4 regions of the Enterobacter sp. JH25 genome follow, and region 3 is predicted to be linked to each of the others. Evidence: predicted binding sites of a transcription regulator. Region 3 holds the regulator's gene; each other region holds the start of a gene.
What was found. Region 3 encodes CRP, which controls carbon source genes, mostly activating them, when cyclic AMP is high. Its sites were predicted from a motif close to ATGTGANNNNNNTCACAT; they were not measured.

Region 1 (3,123 bases), 1.1 Mb from region 3:
GCCAGACCGTACATGCCAAACATCGGTACAAAACGATCGGCATCAATCAGCCCCTCTTTCACCAGGAAGCTATTCTCAAAGAAGCCGGATTGTTCATATAAAAAATCGCAGCGCGCATTAATGATCGCGATTTGTTGCTGGCAGTAGTGGGGAAGGGTACGGGTGAAAAAGTCTTCCGGTGAGCGGCTGTGCTCCGCAATCGCTTTCAGGTTAAGGCGCACCAGCGTGCTGCCGCCGCCCGCCAGCGGCAGGGAGTTGTAACAGCTCACCACGCCATAACGACCTTTTGTGAAAATTTTATCATTCACCGGGCCATTGGAAATATGCGGCTTACTGCACTCACAAATGTTTTTCGCCACGCTCAGCAGCAGATCGTCAGGGGTGACGTCCGGGTCGTAAATAAAGGTCAGGTTCGGCGCGACCTGCTTCAGATCTGCGTCCGCTCGCAAAATAGCACGCGTGACGGGCGTATCCGCCGGGCCGATATTGGCATGCATAAAGGCATCGGGCAGGGTTCTGTCCAGGTAACGCCAGAAACGTTTTATTCGGCTATCGATTTCATCCTGTGTTAGAATTTTAACATATGGGTTGAGTATCTCATCGAGCTGACCCAGATAGACTGGCATCGATGTGACGGACGGAACATGGTGATAAAGGATAGTGAGCAGTGAGAGGGCATCATCCAGATCTTTCGCCCCTTCCAGCTCCAGCCATTCTGAGCCGTTAGCCAGAAATTTAGCGTAGTCCGGCAGCACGTACCGCGGTTTGTAAGGCGCATGACCTTCGAACATGTCGCAGATGTATCCCTCGTCCAGCGCGGCGCGGGCCGCCTCTGGCAGAGCGGGATAGAACAGATTGTTCTCCGCTTCCAGCGCCAGAAAATGACGTTTTTGTTCCGGGGTTAACACCGGGCTGGTCACAATGTGCAGGCAACGTTGTTGCAGGGCGTCGGGCATGTTCAACTTCCTTGAGGGTTCTGCGGATGGTGAACGAATTGTAAGAAGCCAGCCTGCCGGGGCTTTTGATCCGACAGGGGGTATCGCTGTTTTTGTCGGCGGTTGACGCATGAAAGTTTGAAGAAGATCTCATTACAGTAATGCAAATTTGCACACAGTTTTCATTAACTGTGATGAATGTCGAAGTGTGGATGCGGGTGAATGTTAGAATACTCACAGACCCGCAAGGTAAAATTTATACGGCACTGCCGTTGGAGAATGTTATGACCGATTTAACTGCAAGCAGCCTGCGCGCGTTGAAACTGATGGACCTGACCACCCTGAATGATGACGACACCAATGAAAAAGTCATCGCCCTGTGCCATCAGGCAAAAACGCCAGTGGGTAATACCGCCGCCGTCTGTATCTACCCGCGTTTTATCCCGATTGCCCGCAAAACGCTGAAAGAACAGGGCACGCCGGACGTGCGCATTGCGACCGTGACTAACTTCCCGCACGGTAATGACGACATCGAGATCGCGCTGGCGGAAACCCGCGCTGCGATTGCGTACGGCGCAGACGAAGTTGACGTGGTTTTCCCGTACCGCGCGCTGATCGCCGGCAACGAGCAGGTCGGTTTTGACCTGGTGAAAGCCTGTAAAGACGCATGTGCGGCGGCAAACGTGCTGCTTAAAGTGATCATCGAAACCGGCGAGCTGAAAGAAGAGGCGCTGATTCGTAAAGCGTCTGAAATCGCTATCAAAGCGGGCGCGGATTTCATTAAAACCTCTACCGGTAAAGTGCCGGTCAACGCGACTCCGGAAAGCGCGCGCATCATGATGGAAGTTATCCGTGATATGGGCGTGTCCAAAACCGTTGGCTTCAAACCGGCAGGCGGCGTGCGTACCGCAGAAGACGCGCAGCAGTTTCTGGCGATTGCCGACGAGCTGTTCGGCGCCGACTGGGCGGACTCCCGCCACTACCGCTTCGGCGCGTCCAGCCTGCTGGCCAGCCTGCTGAAAGCGCTGGGTCACGGTGACGGTAAGAGCGCAAGCAGCTACTAAGTTTGAATTGCCGGGTGGCGCTACGCTAACCCGGCCTACAGGATCGTAGGGCGGGTCAACATACCCGCCGCCATTCACCCGATTCCGCATGGAGGTTACCGTGTTTCTCGCACAAGAAATTATTCGTAAAAAACGTGATGGTCATGCATTAAGCGACGAAGAGATCCGCTTCTTTATCAACGGCATTCGTGATAACACCATCTCTGAAGGGCAGATTGCGGCTCTGGCGATGACCATTTTCTTCCACGATATGTCGATGCCTGAGCGCGTGTCCCTGACCATGGCGATGCGAGATTCAGGAACCGTTCTGGACTGGAAAAGCCTTAACCTCAACGGCCCGATTGTGGACAAACACTCCACCGGCGGTGTGGGCGACGTGACCTCCCTGATGCTTGGCCCGATGGTGGCAGCCTGCGGCGGTTACATCCCGATGATTTCCGGGCGCGGCCTGGGTCATACCGGCGGTACGCTCGACAAACTGGAAGCCATTCCGGGCTTCGATATCTTCCCGGATGACAACCGCTTCCGCGACATTATTAAAGACGTTGGCGTGGCGATTATCGGCCAGACCAGCTCTCTTGCGCCAGCAGACAAGCGTTTCTACGCGACGCGTGACATTACCGCGACCGTAGACTCCATCCCGCTGATCACCGCCTCTATCCTCGCCAAAAAGCTGGCGGAAGGGCTGGACGCGCTGGTGATGGATGTGAAAGTGGGCAGCGGCGCGTTTATGCCGACCTATGAACTCTCTGAGGCGCTGGCTGAAGCGATCGTTGGCGTTTCCAACGGCGCGGGCGTGCGCACCACCGCACTGCTGACGGACATGAACCAGGTGCTGGCGTCCAGCGCCGGTAACGCCGTTGAAGTCCGCGAGGCCGTGCAGTTCCTCACAGGCGAATACCGTAACCCGCGCCTGTTCGATGTCACCATGGCGCTGTGCGTTGAGATGTTAATCTCCGGCAAGCTGGCCAAAGACGACGCGGAAGCCCGCGCGAAGCTTCAGGCTGTGCTGGACAACGGCAAAGCGGCGGAGATCTTTGGTCGGATGGTGGCGGCGCAGAAAGGCCCGACCGACTTCGTGGAAAACTACGCGAAATACCTGCCCACCGCGATGCTCAGCAAAG
Region 2 (3,123 bases), 180 kb from region 3:
TCCGTGTGTGGTGCCTCTCTGGCGCTGATGGATGCAGGCGTGCCGATCAAAGCCGCCGTTGCGGGTATCGCAATGGGTCTGGTGAAAGAAGGCGACAACTTCGTTGTTCTGTCTGACATTCTGGGTGACGAAGACCACCTGGGTGATATGGACTTCAAAGTGGCGGGTTCCCGCGACGGTATCTCTGCCCTGCAGATGGATATCAAAATTGAAGGTATCACTAAAGAGATCATGCAGGTTGCTCTGAACCAGGCTAAAGGTGCGCGTCTGCACATCCTGGGCGTGATGGAACAGGCTATCAACGCACCACGCGGTGATATCTCTGAATTCGCTCCGCGTATTCACACCATCAAGATCAATCCAGACAAGATCAAAGATGTTATCGGTAAGGGCGGTTCTGTTATCCGTGCACTGACCGAAGAAACGGGCACCACCATCGAAATCGAAGATGACGGTACTGTGAAAATCGCAGCAACCGACGGTGAGAAAGCGAAATATGCTATCCGCCGTATCGAAGAGATTACAGCAGAAATCGAAGTGGGCCGTATCTACAATGGTAAAGTGACCCGTATCGTTGACTTTGGCGCATTCGTTGCCATCGGTGGCGGTAAAGAAGGTCTGGTACATATCTCTCAGATCGCTGACAAGCGCGTTGAGAAAGTGACCGATTACCTGCAAATGGGTCAGGAAGTACCGGTGAAAGTTCTGGAAGTTGACCGCCAGGGCCGTATCCGTCTGAGCATTAAAGAAGCAACCGAGCAGTCTCAGCCTGCTGCGGCGCCGGAAGCTCCGGCTGCCGAACAGCAAGGCGAGTAAGGTTGCCATTTGCCCTCCGCGCAGGCGGAGGGCTTATTATCAGGCAGGACGCCTTGTTAAGCCGCCGGGGGACAGGACGTTCATCCAATAGTTGTCTTCGGGAGTGGGAAATGAAGCCTTTTTTGCGCTGGTGTTTCGTTGCGACAGCTTTAACGCTGGCAGGATGCAGCAACTCTGCCTGGCGTAAGAGCGAAGTCCTCGCAGTGCCATTGCAACCGACTTTGCAGCAGGAAGTGATTCTGGCACGCATGGAACAAATACTTGCCAGTCGGGCTTTAACCGATGACGAACGCGCACAGCTTTTATATGAGCGCGGAGTGTTGTATGATAGTCTCGGTCTGAGGGCATTAGCGCGAAATGATTTTTCACAAGCGCTGGCAATTCGACCTGATATGCCTGAAGTATTCAATTACTTAGGCATTTATTTAACGCAGGCAGGCAATTTTGATGCTGCCTATGAAGCGTTTGATTCTGTACTTGAGCTTGATCCAACTTACAACTACGCGCACTTGAATCGCGGTATCGCATTGTATTACGGCGGTCGTGATAAGTTAGCGCAAGATGATCTGCTGGCGTTTTATCAAGACGATCCTAATGATCCTTTCCGCAGCCTGTGGCTTTACATCGTTGAGCAGAAGCTCGATGAGAAGCAGGCCAAAGAAGCACTGAAACAGCGCTTCGAGAAATCGGACAAGGAACAGTGGGGATGGAACATTGTCGAGTTCTACCTGGGCAACATTAGCGAAGCAACGCTGATGGAACGCCTCAAGGCGGACGCAACGGATAACACCTCGCTCGCTGAGCATCTCAGTGAAACCAACTTCTATTTAGGTAAGTACTACCTAAGTCTGGGGGATATGGACAGCGCTACGGCACTGTTCAAATTAGCGGTTGCTAACAACGTACATAACTTCGTTGAGCACCGTTATGCATTGTTGGAATTATCGCTCTTGGGCCAGGAGCAAGACGACCTGGCAGAATCGGACCAGCAATAGCTGACGACATAAACATCAGCCCGTAATCTTTTGATTGCCATCACCTTCACTGGTGAGGGCGTTGTTGTTCGTCAATACACCTAATTTGAGCCGGTTCACACTTTTCAATGAAAATTGCTAATCATTTTCACGATGAGCTAAGTAGACTGGCCGCCATTAATATCGAGGCACTTGTACTACATGGCTGAATTCGAAACCACTTTTGCAGATCTGGGCCTGAAGGCTCCTATCCTTGAAGCCCTTAACGATCTGGGTTACGAAAAACCATCTCCGATCCAGGCTGAGTGTATCCCACACCTGCTTTCTGGTCGTGACGTGCTGGGCATGGCCCAGACCGGTAGCGGTAAAACCGCAGCATTCTCGCTGCCGCTGCTGAACAACATTGATCCGGACCTGCGTGCACCGCAGATCCTCGTCCTGGCTCCAACCCGTGAACTGGCTGTTCAGGTTGCTGAAGCAATGACGGAATTCTCTAAACATATGCGCGGCGTAAACGTGGTAGCCCTGTACGGCGGCCAGCGTTATGACGTGCAGTTACGCGCCCTGCGCCAGGGCCCACAGATTGTTGTCGGTACGCCGGGCCGTCTGCTGGATCACCTGAAGCGCGGTACCCTGGACCTCTCTAAGCTGAGCGGCCTGGTACTGGATGAAGCAGACGAAATGCTGCGTATGGGCTTCATCGAAGACGTTGAAACCATCATGGCGCAGATCCCGGAAGGTCATCAGACCGCTCTGTTCTCTGCAACCATGCCAGAAGCGATCCGTCGCATTACCCGCCGCTTCATGAAAGAGCCGCAGGAAGTGCGTATTCAGTCTAGCGTGACCACTCGCCCGGACATCAGCCAGAGCTACTGGTCTGTATACGGCATGCGCAAAAACGAAGCGCTGGTCCGTTTCCTGGAAGCGGAAGATTTTGATGCGGCGATTATCTTCGTACGTACCAAAAACGCGACCCTGGAAGTGGCTGAAGCGCTGGAGCGTAGCGGCTATAACAGCGCAGCGCTGAACGGCGACATGAACCAGGCGCTGCGTGAGCAGACTCTGGAGCGTCTGAAAGACGGTCGTCTGGATATCCTGATTGCAACCGACGTGGCAGCACGTGGTCTGGACGTTGAGCGTATCAGCCTGGTTGTAAACTACGATATCCCAATGGACTCCGAGTCTTACGTTCACCGTATCGGCCGTACCGGTCGTGCGGGTCGTGCGGGCCGTGCGCTGCTGTTCGTTGAGAACCGCGAGCGTCGTCTGCTGCGTAACATTGAACGCACCATGAAGCTGACCATTCCAGAAGCTGAGCTGCCAAACGCAGAAC
Region 3 (3,123 bases):
CTGGAGCAAACCTTCCGTGAATACGGGCAAAGCGGTACCGGGCAGTCCCGCAAGTATCTCCACACCTACGATGAAGCCGTGCCCTGGAACCAGGTCCCCGGCACGTTCACGCCCTGGCAGCCGCTGCCGGAACCGACTGACGTGCTGTTTTACGAAGGATTGCACGGCGGCGTGGTGACGCCTCAGCACGACGTGGCGCGCCACGTGGATTTGCTGGTGGGGGTGGTGCCGATTGTTAACCTTGAGTGGATCCAGAAGCTGACGCGTGACATGAGCGAGCGCGGCCATTCGCGAGAGGCGGTCATGGACTCGGTGGTGCGCTCCATGGAAGATTACATCAACTTCCTGACGCCGCAGTTCTCCCGAACCCACATTAACTTCCAGCGCGTCCCCACCGTGGACACCTCCAACCCGTTCGCGGCAAAAAGCATCCCTTCCCTGGACGAGAGCTTTGTGGTGATCCACTTCCGCAACCTGGAAGGCATTGATTACCCCTGGCTGCTGGCGATGCTACAGGGTTCGTTTATTTCGCACATGAATACGTTAGTGGTGCCCGGGGGAAAAATGGGGCTGGCAATGGAGCTGATCATGACACCGCTGGTGCAGCGGCTGATGGAAGGAAAGCAAATCGCGTGAGTTGTTTTGCCCGGTGGCGCTGCGCTTACCGGGCCTACGGGCGTGCTTTTGTAGGGCGGGTAAGCGAAGCGCCACCCGCCAAAAATTAAGCCTCGATCACTTCATACGAATGGGTGATGTTTACCGCTTTCTCCAGCATTAGCGCCACAGAGCAGTATTTCTCCGCTGACAGGTCAACCGCACGCGAGACCGCCGCATCCTTCAGTTCTTTGCCGGTGACGATAAAGTGCAGATTAATATGCGTGAACAGACGTGGCGCCTCTTCGCGACGTTCTGACGTCAGCTTCACTTCACAATCGGTCACGTCATGACGGCCTTTTTGCAGGATCGACACCACGTCGATCGCACTGCATCCACCTGCCGCCATCAGCACCATTTCCATCGGGCTTGGAGCTTTATCGCCGGAGTTCCCATCCATCAAAACCTGGTGCCCGGAAGCAGACTCGCCCAGGAACGTTAACCCTTCAACCCATTTCACACGCGCTTGCATATTCACTCACTCCAACGTTGCATTTTTTATGACAGATTACGTGTACGTTACATTTCTCGCAACGGAAGGCGACCTGCGTCATGCTGAAGCGAGACACCAGGAGACACGCGGCGAAAGCTATGCTAAAACACTCTGGATGCTACAGTAATACATTGACGTTACACATGTATGCAGAGGACATCAAACTTTACTGGCTGCGAAACGTTACGACAGCCGACTTCCCAGGTATGGGTAAGAATTCGATTGCAACCCCAGAGTCCGGATGCATCTTATGACTCTGGTGACAGCTTATAACAGAGGATAACAGCGCATGGTGCTTGGCAAACCGCAAACAGACCCGACTCTCGAATGGTTCTTGTCTCATTGCCACATTCATAAGTACCCATCAAAGAGCACGCTGATTCACCAGGGTGAAAAAGCGGAAACGTTGTATTACATCGTTAAAGGCTCGGTGGCCGTGCTGATCAAAGATGAAGAAGGGAAAGAGATGATCCTTTCTTATCTGAACCAGGGCGATTTTATCGGTGAACTGGGCCTGTTTGAAGAAGGCCAGGAACGTAGCGCCTGGGTTCGTGCAAAAACAGCATGTGAAGTGGCTGAAATTTCTTACAAGAAATTCCGTCAGCTGATTCAGGTCAACCCTGACATCCTGATGCGTCTTTCTTCCCAGATGGCACGCCGTCTGCAAGTGACCTCTGAGAAGGTGGGTAACCTCGCCTTCCTGGACGTGACCGGTCGTATCGCGCAGACTCTGTTGAACCTGGCGAAACAGCCAGACGCCATGACCCACCCTGACGGTATGCAAATTAAAATTACCCGCCAGGAAATCGGTCAGATCGTCGGCTGCTCCCGTGAAACAGTGGGCCGTATCCTGAAGATGCTGGAAGACCAGAACCTGATCTCCGCCCACGGTAAAACCATCGTGGTTTACGGGACCCGTTAATTCCGGTAAAACGGCGTGCCGCCGCAGGGTGGCACGCCGTTTTTGTCTCTACTCCTTATGTGGCGCAGGCTGATCTATCACCCGGAAGTTAACTACGCACTGCGACAAACGCTGGTGTTGTGTCTTCCCGTGGCCGTGGGCCTGATCCTCGGACATCTTCAGCAAGGCCTGCTGTTTTCCCTCGTGCCCGCCTGCTGCAACATTGCCGGTCTGGACACCCCGCATAAACGCTTTTTCAAACGCCTGATTATTGGCGGCTGCCTGTTTGCCGGCTGTAGCCTTGCCGTGCAACTCTTACTGGCCCGCGACATTCCTCTGCCGCTGATCCTGACCGTGCTGGCGATGACGCTTGGCGTAACCGCTGAAATCAGCTCGCTGCACGCCCGCCTGCTTCCCGCGTCGCTGATTGCCGCCATCTTCACCTTAAGCCTTGCGGGCAATATGCCGGTGTGGGAGCCATTGCTGATCTACGCCCTCGGCACGCTGTGGTACGGGCTGTTTAACTGGTTCTGGTTCTGGTTGTGGCGGGAACAGCCGCTTCGCGAATCCCTGAGCCTGCTCTACGTGCAGCTTGCTGAATACTGCGAAGCAAAATACACCCTGCTCACGCAACATACCGACCCGGAAAAATCCCTGCCGCCGCTGCTGGCACGCCAGCAAAAAGTGGTGGATCTGATCAGCCAGTGCTATCAGCAGTTGCACATGCTTGCCGCCAACAAAAATCATGAATATAAGCGGCTGCTGCGTACCTTCCAGGTCGGGCTGGATTTGCAGGAGCATATTTCCGTCAGCCTTCATAATCCGGAAGAGGTGCAAAAGCTGGTGGAGCGCAGCCATGCGGAAGCGGTGATCCGCTGGAACGCGCAGACCGTCGCGGCGCGCCTGCGGGTGCTGGCTGACGATATCCTCTATCACCGCTATCCGACGCGCTTTAACATGGACAAACAGCTCGGCGCGCTGGAAAAGATTGCGCGTCAGCACGCGGATAACCCGGTCGGGCAGTTTGCCGCCTGGCATTTCAGCCGCATCGCCCGGGTGTTGCGCACCCAGCGCC
Region 4 (3,123 bases), 1.5 Mb from region 3:
AGGCTGCGGATCAGGGGCGTCGTTGCCGGTTTAATGGTGAGATTGCCTACGAAAACGGCCAGCACCAGCAGGCCAGAATGGAACGCGTCCATGCCAAAGCCGACCTGGAACATCAGCGGTAACAGGAACGGAACCGCGCTGATGGAGGCGCGAAACAGCGATCCGCCGTACAGGGTGACGCGAAACGTCGGCACTTGCATCGCATCGAGCCTGATCATCGGCCAGGTTGCCCGCTTAAAGTGGCGAAGCGCCAGGCTCAACGCGACGACACCGACGATAAACAGCGTGGCGGTTAATTCTGTCCGCAGAGGCTCTGCGCCCATCAACTCCATCGCATAAACCAGGCTCACCATGGCAAGGGTGGTGACCACAAAACCCGGCAAGTCAAACGGTCGGCGCGTATCTTCATGCAGGTCCGGAATGATTCGCAGTGCCAGCAAAATGGCGATTATCCCCAGCGGCACATTAATAAAGAAGATCCAGCGCCAGTCGGCATAGCTTGTAATGAACCCGCCCAGCGGCGGGCCGATGATCGGCGCGACCAGCGCAGGCCACGTCAGGGTGGCGATTGCCGTGATGAGCTGATGCTTTGGCGTTGTACGTAACACGGCCAGGCGACCCACGGGCACCATCAGCGCGCCACCCATGCCCTGGAAGACGCGCATTGCGACAAACTCCTCGAGCGTGGTGGACAGGCCGCAAAATACCGAGGCCAGCGTGAAGATCGCCAGCGCGAGGGCAAATACTTTTCGCGCGCCGAAGCGGTCGGCGATCCAGCCGCTGGCGGGGATCAGCACGGCAAGGGTGATCAGGTAGGCGCTGATGCCGATATTCAGATCCACGGCCTGTACGCCGAAGCTTTTTGCCATATCCGGCAATGCGGTGGCGACCACCGTCCCGTCCAGAAACTCCATAAAGAAAGCACCGGCCACCAGCAGTGCCGCTGGCGATAATCCACGGCTCTCTTTGCCGGATACGTTTTCACTCATTCTCTTCCTGCCCGCTCAAAAAATTTTATAAAAATTTACTGGAATTTATAAGTCTGTAACGTGCGGATTTATCGTGCCTTTTTTTAACAAACTGGCAGCACTGAGGGTTTATTAACCGTGATGCAGGTCACAAAATGGTTGATTTTTGTGATGGTGGTCATATTATAAGCGTATTGATAATAACACCTGCATAACACGTTACTGGAGCAACATAATGAAACTGCGCAAAATCCTGAAAAGCATGTGGGCTAACTACTGCACAACGTTTAAAGACGTCCCACCGGGTGCGATGTTCTGATAAAAAAACCTGCTTCGGCAGGTTTTTTTATGTCTGCGGACGACGAGAGGGAGATGGAAGGGCGTCTGTTTTGCTACTATGGCGGCCTTTGAATAAGGAGAACCCCATGTCACAAAACCTGAGCGCCGATCAGGAACTGGTATCTGACGTCGTCGCCTGCCAGCTGGTTATCAAACAAATCCTTGATGTGATTGACGTTATCGCGCCGGTTGAGGTACGCGAAAAGATGTCGACCCAGCTAAAAAACATCGATTTCACCAATCATCCTGCTGCGGCGGACCCGGTTACGCTCCGCGCGATCCAGAAAGCGATCGCGCTGATTGAACTGCGCTTCACGCCGCAGGGTGAGTCACACTAAAATAAACCGATGTTTTAAAATTAGAAACCGTTTTCTGATTTTACGTCGAAGGGCGACAGAGTCTGTCGCCCGCAGAAGGTTCAAAAGAACGTCTGCACCAGCAGATAGCTCACCACGCAGGCACAGCTGACGCCAATCAGACCCGGCAGAATAAAGCTGTGGTTGATGATGAATTTACCGATGCGGGTGGTGCCGGAGCGATCGAATCCAATACAGGCCAGATCGCTCGGATAGGTGGGCAGCACAAAGTAGCCGTAGGAGGCCGGGAAGAAGGCCACCAGCATTTTCGGATCGATGCCTAACATCAACCCCATCGGGGCGACCGCGGTCAAGGCCGCGGCCTGGCTGTTGACCAGTTTCGACACCAGAAACAACACGATGGCATACGTCCAGGGATGACTCTTCACTACCCCCTCCAGTGCCATTTTCAGTTCGTCGAGATGCGCCTGGAAAAAGGTATCGCTCATCCATGCCACGCCAAACACCGAGAAGATGGCGACCATCCCCGCCTTAAATACCGCTCCGTTTGAAATGGCCGACGCATTAACCTTACAGGTCATCAGCATGATGGCCCCGGCAATAAGCATCATCATTTGAATGACAAGGTTCATCGACAGGGCCGTCATTTTGCCTTTGATCTCAAACGCCGGACGCAACTCGGGCAACGCACCCAGCAGGACCACAACCGCAATCCCGGCGAAGAAGATCCACGTTGACCAGTAGGCCTGTTTAGGGAAACGCTGATCCATCAACGTCTCCGTTCCCCCATAGATAAACTCCCGCTGTTTCGGATCTTTCAGCTTTTCCTGAAATTCAGGATCGTCTGCGAGGTTTTTGCCCCGGCGCAGGCTCCACAGTGCCGCAATGGCGACGCCAGACAGTGAGGCCGGTACGGAAACGGCGAGGATTTCGAGGATCCCCCACGCGTGGCCGATACCGTGCTGCGCACCCAGAATTGAGACCAGCGAAACGACGGCCACGGAAACGGGGGAGGCGGTGATCGCCATCTGTGAGGCCACCGAGGCCACCGCCATCGGCCGTTCCGGGCGAATGCCTTTTTTCAGGGCGATATCCGCGATAATGGGAAACATAGTGTAGACGACGTGGCCGGTCCCGCAGAGAAAGGTCAACATCCAGGTGGTAAACGGCGCGAGAAGGGTGATGTGCTGGGGATGTTTTCGCAGCAGGCGCTCTGCGAATTGCATCATCACGTTCAGGCCACCGGCGGTCTGTAGTGTTGCCGCGCAGCCGATGACGGCGAGGATCGTGAGCATCACGTCAACCGGCGGTTTACCGGGTTGCAGACCAAAGACAAAACTCAAAATAAACAGGCCGATGCCGCTTATCAGCCCCAGGCCCATCCCGCCGAAGCGGGTACCTACCAGCAGGCAGAGGATAATGACAATAAACTCAATGGTGATCATGATGCTCCCTCGTTAATGAATGTAATTAAACAAATCATTACACGTTGTGTGGTT

Region 1: deoC (deoxyribose-phosphate aldolase) is a predicted target of CRP. The motif match lies at 1,072-1,089, and genes of this name have one in related genera.
Region 2: yrbN (protein YrbN) is a predicted target of CRP. The motif match lies at 1,895-1,912, and genes of this name have one in related genera.
Region 4: azuC (stress response protein AzuC) is a predicted target of CRP. The motif match lies at 1,135-1,152, and genes of this name have one in related genera.

Annotation. Positions count from the first base shown of each region.
Region 1 is NZ_CP091319.1:647,763-650,885, forward strand. It holds gene L2Y28_RS03160 (YjjI family glycine radical enzyme) at 1-956, opposite strand, end outside; gene deoC (deoxyribose-phosphate aldolase) at 1,220-1,999, shown strand; gene deoA (thymidine phosphorylase) at 2,100-3,123, shown strand, end outside.
Region 2 is NZ_CP091319.1:4,089,619-4,092,741, reverse strand. It holds gene pnp (polyribonucleotide nucleotidyltransferase) at 1-816, shown strand, start outside; gene nlpI (lipoprotein NlpI) at 927-1,811, shown strand; gene yrbN (protein YrbN) at 1,919-1,999, shown strand; gene L2Y28_RS19660 (DEAD/DEAH family ATP-dependent RNA helicase) at 1,992-3,123, shown strand, end outside.
Region 3 is NZ_CP091319.1:4,266,054-4,269,176, forward strand. It holds gene L2Y28_RS20615 (phosphoribulokinase) at 1-636, shown strand, start outside; gene L2Y28_RS20620 (OsmC family protein) at 722-1,126, opposite strand; gene crp (cAMP-activated global transcriptional regulator CRP) at 1,437-2,069, shown strand; gene L2Y28_RS20630 (YccS/YhfK family putative transporter) at 2,127-3,123, shown strand, end outside.
Region 4 is NZ_CP091319.1:2,764,721-2,767,843, reverse strand. It holds gene L2Y28_RS13300 (MFS transporter) at 1-989, opposite strand, end outside; gene azuC (stress response protein AzuC) at 1,204-1,287, shown strand; gene L2Y28_RS13290 (DUF2766 family protein) at 1,394-1,645, shown strand; gene L2Y28_RS13285 (anaerobic C4-dicarboxylate transporter) at 1,726-3,069, opposite strand.